Regions from separate parts of the Pseudescherichia vulneris genome, predicted to be linked through region 1. Evidence: predicted binding sites of a transcription regulator. Region 1 holds the regulator's gene; each other region holds the start of a gene.
The links. Region 1 encodes PurR, which represses purine synthesis genes. Its sites were predicted from a motif close to CANGCAAACGTTTGCNTG; they were not measured.

Region 1 (3,491 bases):
GCAATCAGCGCCCCGGTAACGGGTACCACGCTATACCCCAGCCCGCCGGAGATCACCGCCCCACCTGCCGCTGCACCCAGCGCATTGCCCAGGTTAAAGGCTCCGATATTAACGGATGACGACAGGCCTGGCGCTTCATGAGCCACACGCATCACGCGCATCTGCAGCGGTGGCACCACGGCAAAGGTCGCTGCACCCCAGATGACCATGCTCACCGCCGCACCCAGCTCGCTACGGGCCAGAAGCGGAATGGCCAGCATGATAACGATCAGCAGCAGGAAAAAGCCTTTAAGGGTGCCGCTTACGGAGCGATCCGCCAGCTTGCCGCCGAGGTAGTTGCCGATGGAGAAGCCAACCCCGATCAGCACCAGCATTGCAGTCACAAACAGCGGCGTGGCATGAGCGATCTCATGCAGTACCGGTGCGATATAGGTATAGAGCGTAAACATCGCCCCCGCGCCCAGCACGGTGGTCAGTAAAGCCGACAGCACCTGCGGACGCACCAGCACGGCCAGCTCTTTACGCACATCCGGACGCTGCCCGGCGCTGCCTTTTGGCAGAGAGAAGAATAGGCTAAGCATCGAGATCACGCCGAGACCCGCCGTGGCAAGAAACGACATTCGCCAGCCGATGGTTTCACCCAGCCAGGTGGCCGCCGGTACGCCGCCGATGTTGGCGATGGTCAGCCCCATAAACATGGTTGCCACCGCGCTGGCCTGCTTCTCTTTAGGCACGACGCTGGCCGCCACCACCGATCCCAGGCCAAAGAAGGCCCCGTGGTTAAGGCTGGTGATAATGCGCGACAGCAGCAGGGTGGTATAGTCAGGAGAGAGTGCGGACAGCACGTTGCCCAGGGTAAAGATAGCCATCAGGAAGATCAGCGCGCTACGACGGGCGCGATGGGAGAGCAGCAGCGTCATTAGCGGGGCCCCCACCATCACGCCAATGGCGTAGGCGCTGATGAGCATTCCCGCTGCCGGTATAGAGACATCTACCCCACGAGCGATCGTCGGCAGCAGGCCCATCGGGGAGAACTCGGTGGTACCGATGCCAAATGCCCCTATCGCCAGGGCCAGCAGGGGAAAGTTGATTTTCATATTTTGACTCCAGAATTGCCGTGTCGACAGGCGACACCGTCACAGAAGCCAAAAGCATGACATTTATCACAAAAAAACAGAAGTTATCAAACTAACAAAAGTTTATTGCCATTTTGCTAACAATTAGCAGGGGAGTAGCGGAGATAACAAGCAGAGGGAGAGGACTCTCCCTCATACTGAATCAATTTAACGCAGCGGTCAGCGCACCGGCAACAATCAGGCCCAGCACAACAACGGTGGTCATCAGGGAAAACTTCAGATCTGCACTCATCAATTTCTCTCCATTCTTATTACCCCACAAAAAGTGAGCTTGCGCATTTTTACACATTTATGGGCAAAAATCTTCTTTGATTTGGGGTGATATGCGTTTTAACGCTTCCCCTTTTCATCAAGATAAGACAAAATTCCACGCTAAATTTATTCGCGTACCGGCCATAGACCCCTCCTGACGTTCCGTGTCGTTTTCCCGGCGAATCGCATCCCCAAAAGTTGCGTGCAGGCTGAGTAGAGGCAAACGTTTACCTACACTATTTTCAGGAGCTTACGTCGTGGTTTGGAGTGACATTGAATGGCAACTATAAAAGACGTAGCGAAACGAGCAAACGTTTCCACCACAACCGTATCACATGTTATTAACAAAACTCGCTTTGTGGCAGAAGAGACGCGTAACGCGGTATGGGCAGCCATTAAAGAGCTGCACTATTCACCCAGCGCCGTGGCCCGCAGCCTGAAGGTTAACCATACCAAATCGATCGGCCTGCTGGCGACCAGCAGCGAAGCGCCCTACTTTGCCGAGATTATCGAGGCGGTAGAGAAGAACTGCTTCCAAAAAGGCTACACCCTGATCCTGGGTAATGCCTGGAACAACCTGGAGAAGCAGGGTGCCTATCTGTCGATGATGGCGCAGAAGCGCGTCGATGGCCTGCTGGTGATGTGTTCCGAGTACCCCGCCCCGCTGCTGAGCATGCTGGAGGAGTATCGCCATATCCCCATGGTCGTGATGGACTGGGGTGAGGCAAAAGCAGACTTTACTGACTCGGTGATCGATAACGCCTTTGAAGGCGGGTATATGGCTGGTCGCTATTTGGTCGAGCGCGGCCATCGTGAGATTGGCGTGATCCCTGGCCCGCTTGAGCGCAATACCGGCGCGGGTCGTCTGGCTGGTTTTATGAAAGCCATGGAAGAGGCGCTGATCAGCGTGCCGGAGAACTGGATTGTACAGGGCGACTTTGAACCTGAATCCGGCTACCGCGCGATGCAGCAGATCCTCTCCCAATCGCACCGCCCTACTGCCGTATTCTGCGGCGGCGATGTGATGGCGATGGGCGCGCTCTGCGCCGTTGACGAGATGGGGCTGCGCGTGCCACAGGATGTCTCGCTAATCGGCTATGATAACGTGCGTAACGCCCGGTTCTTCACCCCTGCACTGACTACCATCCACCAGCCCAAAGACTCGCTGGGGGAAACCGCCTTTAATATGCTGATGGATCGCATCGTGAATAAGCGTGAAGAGTCCCAGTCGATTGAGGTTCATCCTCGACTGATCGAGCGCCGCTCGGTCGCTGACGGTCCCTTCCGCGACTATCGCCGTTAAGATCGCACCGCTAAAAACCTCGGGAGCCGGTTACTCAGGCTCCCGCAGCCACTCCCGATTAAGCGTTTCGCTATCGCCTAAATAGTCCAGCAGCCAGCCCAGCGCGGGGGAATTATCGTTTTGCTGCCAGGTCAGGCAGCAAGCAGCATCCGGAAACGACTCTTCCAGCTGGAGCTCCACCCACTCGCCGCGATCGAGCCACGGCCGCGCAAAATGGCCTGGCACCATACCGATGCACAGTCCGGCGCTCAGGCATTCTGCTGAAGAGGTCCAGTCCGGCACCACCATTCGCCGCTGGTTGTCCAGCAGCCAGGTGATCCTTTTAGGCAGCAGACGGGAGGTATCTTCCCACACCAGCGATGGCCAGCCGCGCAGAAGATCGTCACTCAGCGGGCCACGCCTGCCCGCCAGCGGGTGATGAGCGGCCACCACGCAGCGCCAGTTGAGCATTCCCATATCGCGAAAGGCAAAGCGCCCGCCCACCGGTATGGCCTGGGTCGCCCCGATGGCCAGCTCCACGCGCCCATCGGCCAGCGCATCCCAGACGCCATTAAATACCTCTTTCGACACCAGCAGCTCCACGTCTGAAAAGTGCCGGTAGAAGTCGACGATCATTTGCCGGGTGCGCTCGGGACGCACAATATTATCTACCGCAATAGCGAGCTGACCGCGCCAGCCGTTGGCTATCTGCTGGCACTGCTGCCGGGTGACCTGCATTTTTTTGATGACAGACCGCCCCTCCTGCAAAAACCAGCTGCCTGCGGGGGTCAATACGACATCCCGATGACGTCGTTCGAACA
Region 2 (3,491 bases), 2.7 Mb from region 1:
TGATTACGGGCCATCTCCAGCAGCAGGTCGTTATACAGGCCGTTAAACTCCTGATCCGCTTTCAGTACGCGGGTCTGGATCTTACCGAGCAGGTGTCGGGAGTGGGCGTTGGAGCCTTGCTCTTCGCTGATGATAATCCGGCGCTTAAGCTCAGCAAAGCGCACCTTGTAGAACTCATCAAGGTTATTGGAGTAGATGCCGAGGAAACGCATTCGCTCAATAAGAGGGTTGCTCTTGTCGGCGGCTTCCTGCAGCACGCGTTCATTGAACGCTAACCAGCTTAATTCTTTTTCGATGTATAGCTTTTCCTGACCCATTACAACTCACACTCCGGTTCAATCTCGGGACGTGGCAAATCCATCTCAGCCTTTATTATGGTGAGAATTACCACAGCTTGTCCAATTGTGACAGATAAGTATGACAGTAATCTGATAATGCGGAGGTTATTGCCGGACGGCACAGGCTGCCCGGCAAGAGAGGATCTACTCGGCGGCGTGTCCCTGCGGGGGGAGCTGAACGCCATCGAGCCATGCGGCACCCTCGCGCATCGCCAGACGGCCATCGATAAACCAGCTCACCACCAGAGGGTAGATCGCGTGCTCCTGGGTCTGGACGCGATCGGTCACATCCTCTTCACCGTCGCCGGGAAATACCGGTACTTTGGCTTGCAGGATCACCGGTCCGCCGTCCAGCTCGTCGGTAACAAAATGCACGGAGGTGCCGTGCTCTTCGTCGCCGTTGGCCAGCGCCTGACGGTGGGTATGCAGGCCGGGATATTTCGGCAGCAGGGAGGGGTGGATGTTCAGCAGGCGGCCCTGATAGTGGGCGACAAACTCGGGGCTGAGAATGCGCATATAGCCTGCCAGCACCACCAGATCCGGTGCGTAGGCGTCGATCTCCATCATCAGCTCACGGTCAAACGCTTCACGGCTGGCAAACTGATCGGCCGTAATGGCGTGGGCCGCAATATCGGCCTCACGCGCACGTTGCAGGCCGAACGCGTCGGCCTTGTTACTGAATACCGCACGGACAGTGGCGTTAATTCTCTTCTGCGCGCAGGCGTCGATAATTGCCTGCAAATTGCTTCCATTACCGGAAATTAGCACCACTATGTTTTTCATTCAATGACCACGCGCTCGCTGGAATCAGAGGCTTTAATGATACCGATTTTCCAGGCCTTTTCACCTTTTGCGTTCATCAGCTCAATCGCCTTATCGGCATCCTGAGCAGAGAGGGCGATAACCATGCCGACGCCGCAGTTAAAGGTGCGGTACATCTCGTGCTGGCTGACGTTGCCTGCCTGCTGCAGCCAGTTGAATACGGAAGGCCACTGCCAGCTGGATTCGTCAATCACCGCCTGGGTGTTGTCCGGCAGCACGCGCGGAATGTTCTCCCAGAAGCCGCCGCCGGTGAGGTGGGCGATGGCGTGAACGTCAACGTTGGCAATCAGCTCAAGAATGTTTTTCACGTAGATGCGGGTCGGGGCCAGGAGGTGATCCGCCAGCGATTTACCGTCGAGCTGGGTCGTTTCCGGATCGCAGCCGCTTACCTCAACGATTTTGCGCACCAGCGAGTAGCCGTTAGAGTGCGGGCCGCTGGAGCCAAGGGCAATCAGCACGTCGCCGTCGGTGACTTTAGAGCCGTCGATGATTTCCGATTTCTCAACCACGCCGACGCAGAAGCCCGCGACGTCATAATCTTCGCCATGGTACATGCCTGGCATCTCGGCGGTTTCGCCGCCGACCAGCGCACAGCCGGACTGCAGGCAGCCTTCCGCGATGCCGTTGATTACGCTGGCAGCGGTGTCGACGTCCAGCTTGCCGGTGGCGTAGTAGTCGAGGAAGAAGAGCGGCTCAGCGCCCTGAACCACCAGGTCGTTAACGCACATGGCCACCAGATCGATGCCGATCGTGTCATGACGCTTGAGATCCATCGCCAGGCGCAGCTTGGTGCCCACGCCGTCAGTACCGGAAACCAGCACCGGCTCACGATATTTTTGCGGCAGCGCGCACAGCGCACCGAAGCCACCCAGTCCACCCATCACTTCCGGGCGGCGGGTTTTCTTCACTACGCCTTTGATTCGGTCAACCAGTGCATTACCTGCGTCAATATCAACACCGGCATCTTTGTAGCTGAGAGAGGTTTTATCGGTCACTGCTTGGATCCCCACATGGCGATAGAAATAAAATTCGGCGCAATTCTAACAGTCAAGGCAAACGTTTGCGAGTCCATTATTCATGGCTCTCAGAGATCGTTGCGATATACTGATTTTCAATCTGATTGATCGGGATCAACCCGCTACCTATAGCGTAACGGAGAAAAAGCGGTATAATCCGGCGATTTTTTTTGTGGCTGCCAACTGTCTGGGGAAGGAGAAGAGTATGAAGATCGTGGAAGTAAAACACCCACTCGTCAAACACAAGCTGGGACTGATGCGTGAGCATGACATCAGCACCAAACGCTTTCGTGAACTCGCCTCAGAAGTAGGCAGCCTGCTGACCTATGAAGCGACCGCCGATCTGGAAACCGAGAAGGTGACCATCGAAGGCTGGAACGGCCCGGTGGAAATCGAGCAGATCAAAGGTAAAAAAATTACCGTGGTGCCGATCCTGCGTGCTGGCCTGGGCATGATGGAAGGCGTGCTGGAGCACGTCCCGAGCGCGCGCATCAGCGTGGTCGGCATCTACCGCGACGAAGAGACCCTGGAGCCGGTACCTTACTTCCAGAAACTGGTATCGAACATCGACGAGCGTATGGCGCTGGTGGTTGACCCGATGCTGGCGACCGGCGGCTCAATGATCGCCACCATCGACCTGCTGAAAAAAGCGGGCTGCACCAGCATTAAGGTGCTGGTGCTGGTTGCCGCCCCGGAAGGCGTGGCCGCGCTGGAGAAGGCGCATCCAGATATTGAACTCTATACCGCATCGGTCGATCAGGGGCTTAACGAGCACGGGTACATTATTCCTGGTCTCGGCGATGCCGGCGACAAGATTTTTGGTACCAAGTAATTGAATAAATGAAAAAGAGCCGACTTTGATAGTCGGCTTTTTTTTGAATAAAAGACGCAGTTCGCCTTATACAAAACACAACTCAGAGGAAAACACTATGACGCGCCGTGCTATCGGGGTGAGTGAAAGACCGCCGCTTTTACAGACTATCCCGCTTAGTTTGCAGCACCTGTTCGCCATGTTTGGCGCAACCGTGCTGGTGCCAATCCTGTTTCACATTAACCCGGCTACCGTGCTGCTGTTTAACGGCGTTGGTACGCTGCTCTATCTCTTTATCTGTAAGGGTAAAATTCCGGCCTATCTGGGTTCCAGCTTTGCGTTTATCTCCCCGGTGCTGCTCCTGCTGCCGCTCGGGTACGAGGTGGCGCTCGGCGGTTTTATTATGTGCGGCGTGCTGTTCTGCCTGGTGTCGTTTATCGTCAAGAAAGCGGGCACCGGCTGGCTGGACGTGATGTTCCCTCCGGCAGCGATGGGCGCAATCGT
Region 3 (3,491 bases), 3.7 Mb from region 1:
CCCGAAGGCACCCTGACCCATCTGGCGTTCTGTCGCCAGCATGGCAAAGGCATGGTCATTGGCACTACCGGCTTCGACGAGGCAGGTAAGCAGGCTATCAGCGACGCGGCAGAGACCATTGGCATTGTTTTTGCCGCTAACTTTAGCGTTGGCGTCAACGTCATGCTTAAGCTGCTGGAGAAAGCGGCGAAGGTGATGGGCGACTACACCGATATTGAAATTATTGAGGCGCATCATCGCCATAAGGTTGATGCTCCGTCGGGTACCGCGTTGGCCATGGGTGAAGCTATCGCCCACGCGCTAGATAAAGATTTGAAGGAGTGCGCCGTTTACAGTCGCGAAGGCTATACCGGTGAGCGCCAGCCGGGCACCATCGGTTTTGCCACCGTTCGCGCAGGCGACATCATTGGCGAGCACACCGCCATGTTTGCCGACGTGGGCGAGCGCATTGAGATTACCCATAAGGCCTCCAGCCGTATGACGTTCGCTAACGGTGCCGTTCGGGCTGCTTTGTGGCTTAAAGCACAGAATGACGGACTTTTTGATATGCGTGACGTGCTGGATCTCAACAATCTGTAGCATTTATTACCCATCGTGATGTGGTTATTGTGATCGCAATGCTTTGATTGCATGGGGCAATATTTTATTGCCCCATTATTTTATCTGTTTAATGTGATTTATGGTTTTAAATGGCTGTAATAGTGTTTCTTCTCTCTGTTTTTGGTGAAAATCGCCAGATTCTCCTCCTTCAACCCTGTTTTTACCGCTGCGTATAAAAAAGTGAAATTGATAGATGCGCGCAAGCGTTTTCCTCTGCAATTTAGCTCGCTTTTTTGCATGTTAATGTGCAGCTTATCTCTCAGGGTTGCAAAAAACCAAGAAAAAGTGGCTCGGGTGGTAGACTTTCATCAAGGTTGTCTCTAGAATGCCGCCGTTTGCCAAAAATACACCGGTAAGCAGATTTGCATTGATTTGTGGCTTCAATATGAATTAATATGCAAATAAAGTGAGTGAATATTCTCTGGAGGGTGTTTTGATTAAGTCAGCGCTATTGGTTCTGGAAGACGGAACCCAGTTTCACGGTCGGGCCATAGGGGCAACAGGTTCGGCGGTTGGGGAAGTCGTTTTCAATACTTCAATGACCGGTTATCAAGAAATCCTTACTGATCCCTCCTATTCCCGCCAAATCGTCACTCTTACTTATCCCCATATTGGTAATGTCGGCACTAACGAAGCCGATGAAGAAGCGTCCCAGGTTCACGCGCAAGGCCTAATTATTCGTGACCTGCCGCTGATTGCCAGCAACTACCGCAACACCGAAGACCTCTCTTCTTACCTCAAGCGCCATAACATCGTGGCCATTGCCGATATCGATACCCGTAAGCTGACCCGTCTGCTGCGCGAGAAGGGCGCTCAGAACGGCTGCATCATCGCTGGCGATAGCCCGGATGCGGCGCTGGCCCTGGAGAAAGCGAAAGCGTTCCCCGGCCTGAACGGCATGGACCTGGCGAAAGAGGTGTCTACCGCTGAATCCTATAGCTGGACTCAGGGAAGCTGGACGCTGGCCGGTGAGCTGCCGGAAGCGAAAAAAGAAGAGGAGCTGCCGTTCCACGTGGTGGCTTACGACTACGGCGCGAAGCGCAACATCCTGCGTATGCTGGTGGACAGAGGCTGCCGCCTGACGGTCGTCCCGGCGAAGACCCCGGCAGAAGAGGTGCTGAAGATGAACCCGGACGGCATTTTCCTCTCCAACGGCCCCGGTGACCCGGCCCCGTGCGACTACGCCATCGACGCTATCCAGGCCTTCCTGGCTACCGATATTCCGGTGTTTGGGATCTGCCTCGGCCATCAGCTGCTGGCCCTGGCGAGCGGTGCCAAAACCGTGAAGATGAAGTTTGGTCACCACGGCGGTAACCATCCGGTTAAAGATATTGATAACAACACGGTGATGATCACGGCGCAAAACCACGGCTTTGCAGTGGATGAGGCGACCATGCCAGCTAACCTGCGCGTAACGCATACCTCGCTGTTCGACGGTACCCTGCAGGGTATTCATCGTACCGATAAGCCAGCGTTCAGCTTCCAGGGGCACCCGGAAGCGAGCCCAGGCCCGCACGATGCTGCGCCGCTGTTCGACCACTTTATCGAATTGATTAAGCACTACCGTTCTACCGCCAAATAATCAGGAGCCGAGAAGACCATGCCAAAACGTACAGATATTAAAAGCATCCTGATCCTTGGCGCAGGCCCGATCGTTATCGGCCAGGCCTGCGAATTTGACTACTCCGGTGCTCAGGCCTGTAAAGCCCTGCGTGAAGAGGGTTACCGCGTCATCCTGGTTAACTCCAACCCGGCGACCATCATGACCGACCCGGAGATGGCGGACGCAACCTACATTGAGCCTATCCACTGGGAAGTGGTGCGCAAAATCATCGAAAAAGAGCGCCCGGATGCGGTGCTGCCGACCATGGGCGGCCAGACGGCGCTGAACTGCGCCCTGGAGCTGGAGCGTCAGGGCGTGCTGGAAGAGTTCGGCGTGACCATGATTGGCGCAACCGCCGACGCGATTGATAAAGCCGAAGATCGCCGCCGTTTCGATGTCGCGATGAAGAAAATCGGCCTCGATACCGCCCGTTCCGGCATTGCGCATAACATGGAAGAGGCGCTGGCGGTTGCCGCTGACGTCGGCTACCCGTGCATCATTCGTCCCTCATTCACCATGGGCGGTACCGGCGGCGGTATCGCCTATAACCGCGAAGAGTTCGAAGAGATCTGCGCCCGCGGTCTGGATCTCTCTCCAACCAACGAACTGCTGATTGATGAGTCGCTGATCGGCTGGAAAGAGTATGAGATGGAGGTGGTGCGCGATAAGAACGATAACTGCATCATCGTCTGCTCTATCGAAAACTTTGACGCCATGGGTATCCACACCGGTGACTCCATCACCGTGGCCCCGGCGCAGACCCTGACCGACAAAGAGTATCAGATCATGCGTAACGCCTCGATGGCGGTACTGCGTGAAATCGGCGTGGAAACCGGCGGCTCTAACGTCCAGTTCTCGGTGAACCCGAAAAACGGTCGCTTGATCGTTATCGAGATGAACCCGCGCGTCTCCCGCTCCTCGGCGCTAGCATCAAAAGCCACCGGCTTCCCGATTGCCAAAGTCGCGGCCAAGCTGGCGGTGGGCTACACCCTCGACGAGCTGATGAACGACATCACCGGCGGCCGTACGCCAGCGTCGTTTGAGCCCTCTATCGACTACGTCGTCACTAAAATTCCACGCTTCAACTTCGAGAAGTTCGTCGGTGCCAACGACCGCCTGACCACCCAGATGAAGTCAGTAGGCGAAGTGATGGCGATTGGCCGCACCCAGCAGGAGTCGCTGCAGAAAGCGCTGCGCGGCCTGGAAGTGGGCGCAACCGGTTTTGACCCGAAGGTGAGCCTGGACGATCCGGAAGCGCTGACCAAAATTCGCCGCGAGCTGAAAGACG
Region 4 (3,491 bases), 1.1 Mb from region 1:
CGATCTCGGCTCCCGCGCGGTGAACCGCATCAGCAACGTGCGCACCATGCGCGGCCTGCAGTTTGCGGAAGATGCCAGCCCGATGGCGCACCCGATCCGTCCCGACAAAGTGATCGAGATGAACAACTTCTATACCCTAACGGTGTATGAGAAGGGGTCTGAGGTGATCCGCATGCTGCATACCCTGCTGGGGGAAGAGAACTTCCAGCGCGGGATGCAGCTCTACTTTGAGCGCCACGACGGCAGCGCCGCCACCTGCGACGATTTCGTGCAGGCGATGGAAGACGCCTCCAACGTTGACCTCTCTCATTTCCGTCGCTGGTACAGCCAGTCCGGTACGCCGATTGTGAGCGTGCGCGACGACTACAACCCAGAGACCGAGCAGTACACCCTGACCATCAGCCAGCGCACGCCGCCGACGCCGGATCAGGAAGAGAAGCTGCCCCTGCACATTCCGTTTGATATTGAGCTGTACGACAACGAGGGCCAGGTAATCCCGCTGCAAAAAGAGGGGCACCCGGTGCACAACGTGCTCAACGTTACTCAGGAAGAGCAGACCTTTGTCTTTGATAAGGTCTACTTCCAGCCGGTGCCATCCCTGCTGCGCGAATTCTCTGCGCCGGTGAAGCTGGAGTATAAGTGGAGCGATCAGCAGCTGACGTTCTTGATGCGCCATGCGCGCAACGACTTCTCCCGCTGGGACGCGGCCCAGAGCCTGCTGACCACCTACATCAAGCTGAACGTGGCTCGCCAACAGCAGGGCCAGCCGCTGTCGCTGCCGCTGCACGTGGCCGACGCCTTCCGGGCAATCCTGCTGGATGCGGATATCGATCCGGCGCTGGCGGCAGAGATCCTGACCCTGCCTTCTCCAGGCGAAATGGCCGAGCTGTTCGACATCATCGATCCGGTGGCGATCGTTGCCGTCCGCGAGGCGTTGACCCGCACCCTGGCGACCGAGCTTTCCGACGAGTTCCTTGCGGTCTACAACGCGCATAAGCTCGATGCCTACCGGGTTGAACATGCGGATATCGGCAAGCGCTCGCTGCGCAACACCTGCCTGCGCTATCTGGCGTTTGGCGACGTGAAGCTGGGCGATGCTCTGGTTACTCAGCAGTATCACACCGCGGACAACATGACCGACGCGCTGGCGGCGCTCTCTGCCGCCGTCGCGGCGCAGCTGCCGTGCCGTGACGCGCTGATGCAGGAGTACGATGATAAGTGGCATCAGGACGGCCTGGTGATGGATAAGTGGTTTATTCTGCAAGCCACCAGCCCGGCCAGCAACGTGCTGGAGACCGTGCGCGGCCTGCTTAACCACCGCTCCTTTACCCTCAGCAACCCAAACCGCGTGCGCTCGCTGATTGGCGCATTCGCCGGCAGCAACCCGGCGGCGTTCCATGCTGAAGACGGCAGCGGCTACCGTTTCATGGTTGAGATGCTGACCGAGCTTAACAGCCGTAACCCGCAGGTGGCGTCGCGTCTGATTGAGCCGCTGATCCGCCTGAAACGTTACGATGAAGGGCGTCAAACCCAGATGCGTGCCGCGCTGGAGCAGCTGAAAGGTCTGGAAAACCTCTCGGGCGATCTCTACGAGAAGATCGCTAAGGCGCTGGCCTAATAGATCGCCGGGCGGCAGCACGCTGCCCGGTTTTTTTTTACCCTCTCCAGGAAAACGTTTGCGTTTTAGCTGAATTATTTGCCTCAGGTCAATTCCCTTTCGCCGCGCAATCGCAGATAATACGCCCCCGGTTTGCACACCGGGAATCCAGGAGAGTTCATGTACTACCCCTTCGTTCGTAAAGCCCTTTTCCAGCTCGACCCTGAGCGCGCTCATGAATTGACGTTTCAGCAATTACGCCGTATTTCCGGCACGCCTTTAGCCGCGCTGGTACGCCAGAGCGTGCCGCACAAACCGGTCTCCTGCATGGGGCTGACCTTTAAGAATCCGCTGGGTCTGGCGGCGGGTCTGGATAAGAACGGTGAGTGCATCGATGCGCTGGGCGCAATGGGCTTTGGCTCGATTGAGATCGGCACCGTGACGCCGCGCCCGCAGCCGGGTAACGACAAGCCGCGTATCTTCCGCCTGGTCGAGGCCGAGGGATTAATTAACCGCATGGGGTTCAATAATCTTGGCGTGGATAACCTCGTTGAGAACGTTAAAAAAGCCCATTTTGACGGCGTGCTGGGCATTAATATCGGCAAAAATAAAGATACGCCGGTAGAGCAGGGGAAAGATGACTACCTGATCTGTATGGATAAAGTCTATCGCTACGCGGGCTACATTGCGATTAATATCTCCTCGCCAAACACCCCGGGCCTGCGCTCGCTGCAATACGGTGAGGCGCTGGACGATCTGCTCGCCGCCATCAAAAATAAGCAGCACGAGCTGCAGAATATTCATCATAAATATGTCCCTGTGGCGGTGAAAATTGCTCCCGATCTCTCCGTTGAGGAGTTAATTCAGGTGGCCGATAGCCTGGTTCGCCATAATATTGATGGCGTGATCGCCACCAATACCACGCTCGAAAGAGGGCTGGTGCAGGGAATGAAACACGGTAATGAGACCGGAGGCTTAAGCGGCCGTCCGCTACAGCTAAAAAGCACCGAAATTATTCGCCGCCTGGCGCAGGAGCTGAACGGTCTGCTGCCGATTATCGGCGTCGGCGGAATCGACTCCGTTATCGCCGCGCGGGAGAAAATAGCTGCCGGTGCGACGCTGGTGCAGATCTATTCCGGCTTTATATTTAAAGGCCCGCCGCTGATTAAAGAGATCGTTACCCACATCTAATCCTTTACGTCTAAATGTTAACCAGGGCTTTATTTCCGGCCCTGGTTGTTTTATATTCCCCTCGTTGTTGTTTATTTAAACGTTCTCATTATTGACATTTTGTGATAAGCGGAACGGTAACAACGGACACAAAAGCAGCAGGACGCTTAAGGGGGAGCGGAGAGGAATATGCGAATCAAACCTGACGATAACTGGCGCTGGTATTACGACGAAGAGCACGATCGAATGATGCTCGATCTCGCCAATGGGATGCTATTTCGCTCCCGTTACGCCCGTCGGATGCTGACGCCAGACGCGTTCGCACCCTCTGGTTTCTGCGTGGATGATGCCGCCCTCTACTTCTCCTTTGAGGAGCGTTGCCGCGAGTTTGAACTCTCTCGGGAGCAGCGGGCCGAGCTGGTGCTGAATGCGCTGGTGGCGATCCGTTTTCTCAAGCCGCAGATGCCAAAAAGCTGGCACTTCCACTCCTACGGCGACAGCTGGCAGCCCGATCTGGGCGAAGCCGCCAGCGTCTGGCTCAGTGATACCGCCGAGCAGGTCAATTTGTTGGTCGTCGAGCCGGGTGATAACGCTACGCTCTGCCTGCTGGCCCAGCCCGGCGTGGTGATTGCCGGGCGTACGATGCAGCTTGGCGATGCGATCAAGGTGATGAACGATCGTATGCGACCGTTGCCCCAGATGTATAGCCTGGAGCAGGCGGTTT

Region 2: a site for PurR is predicted at 2,210-2,227, ahead of purM (phosphoribosylformylglycinamidine cyclo-ligase). Genes of this name have one in related genera too.
Region 3: a site for PurR is predicted at 797-814, ahead of carA (glutamine-hydrolyzing carbamoyl-phosphate synthase small subunit). Genes of this name have one in related genera too.
Region 4: a site for PurR is predicted at 1,666-1,683, ahead of pyrD (quinone-dependent dihydroorotate dehydrogenase). Genes of this name have one in related genera too.

The regions. Positions count from the first base shown of each region.
Region 1 covers NZ_LR607338.1:472,791-476,281, forward strand. Annotated here, with positions in the region: gene FN633_RS01850 (MFS transporter) at 1-1,097, opposite strand, end outside; gene cydH (cytochrome bd-I oxidase subunit CydH) at 1,279-1,368, opposite strand; gene purR (HTH-type transcriptional repressor PurR) at 1,666-2,691, shown strand; gene punR (DNA-binding transcriptional activator PunR) at 2,722-3,491, opposite strand, start outside.
Region 2 covers NZ_LR607338.1:3,139,187-3,142,677, forward strand. Annotated here, with positions in the region: gene ppk1 (polyphosphate kinase 1) at 1-317, opposite strand, end outside; gene purN (phosphoribosylglycinamide formyltransferase) at 483-1,121, opposite strand; gene purM (phosphoribosylformylglycinamidine cyclo-ligase) at 1,118-2,155, opposite strand; gene upp (uracil phosphoribosyltransferase) at 2,382-3,008, shown strand; gene uraA (uracil permease) at 3,106-3,491, shown strand, end outside.
Region 3 covers NZ_LR607338.1:4,134,373-4,137,863, reverse strand. Annotated here, with positions in the region: gene dapB (4-hydroxy-tetrahydrodipicolinate reductase) at 1-579, shown strand, start outside; gene carA (glutamine-hydrolyzing carbamoyl-phosphate synthase small subunit) at 1,034-2,182, shown strand; gene carB (carbamoyl-phosphate synthase large subunit) at 2,201-3,491, shown strand, end outside.
Region 4 covers NZ_LR607338.1:1,558,790-1,562,280, forward strand. Annotated here, with positions in the region: gene pepN (aminopeptidase N) at 1-1,618, shown strand, start outside; gene pyrD (quinone-dependent dihydroorotate dehydrogenase) at 1,778-2,788, shown strand; gene zapC (cell division protein ZapC) at 2,957-3,491, shown strand, end outside; gene FN633_RS06415 (YcbX family protein) at 3,490-3,491, opposite strand, start outside.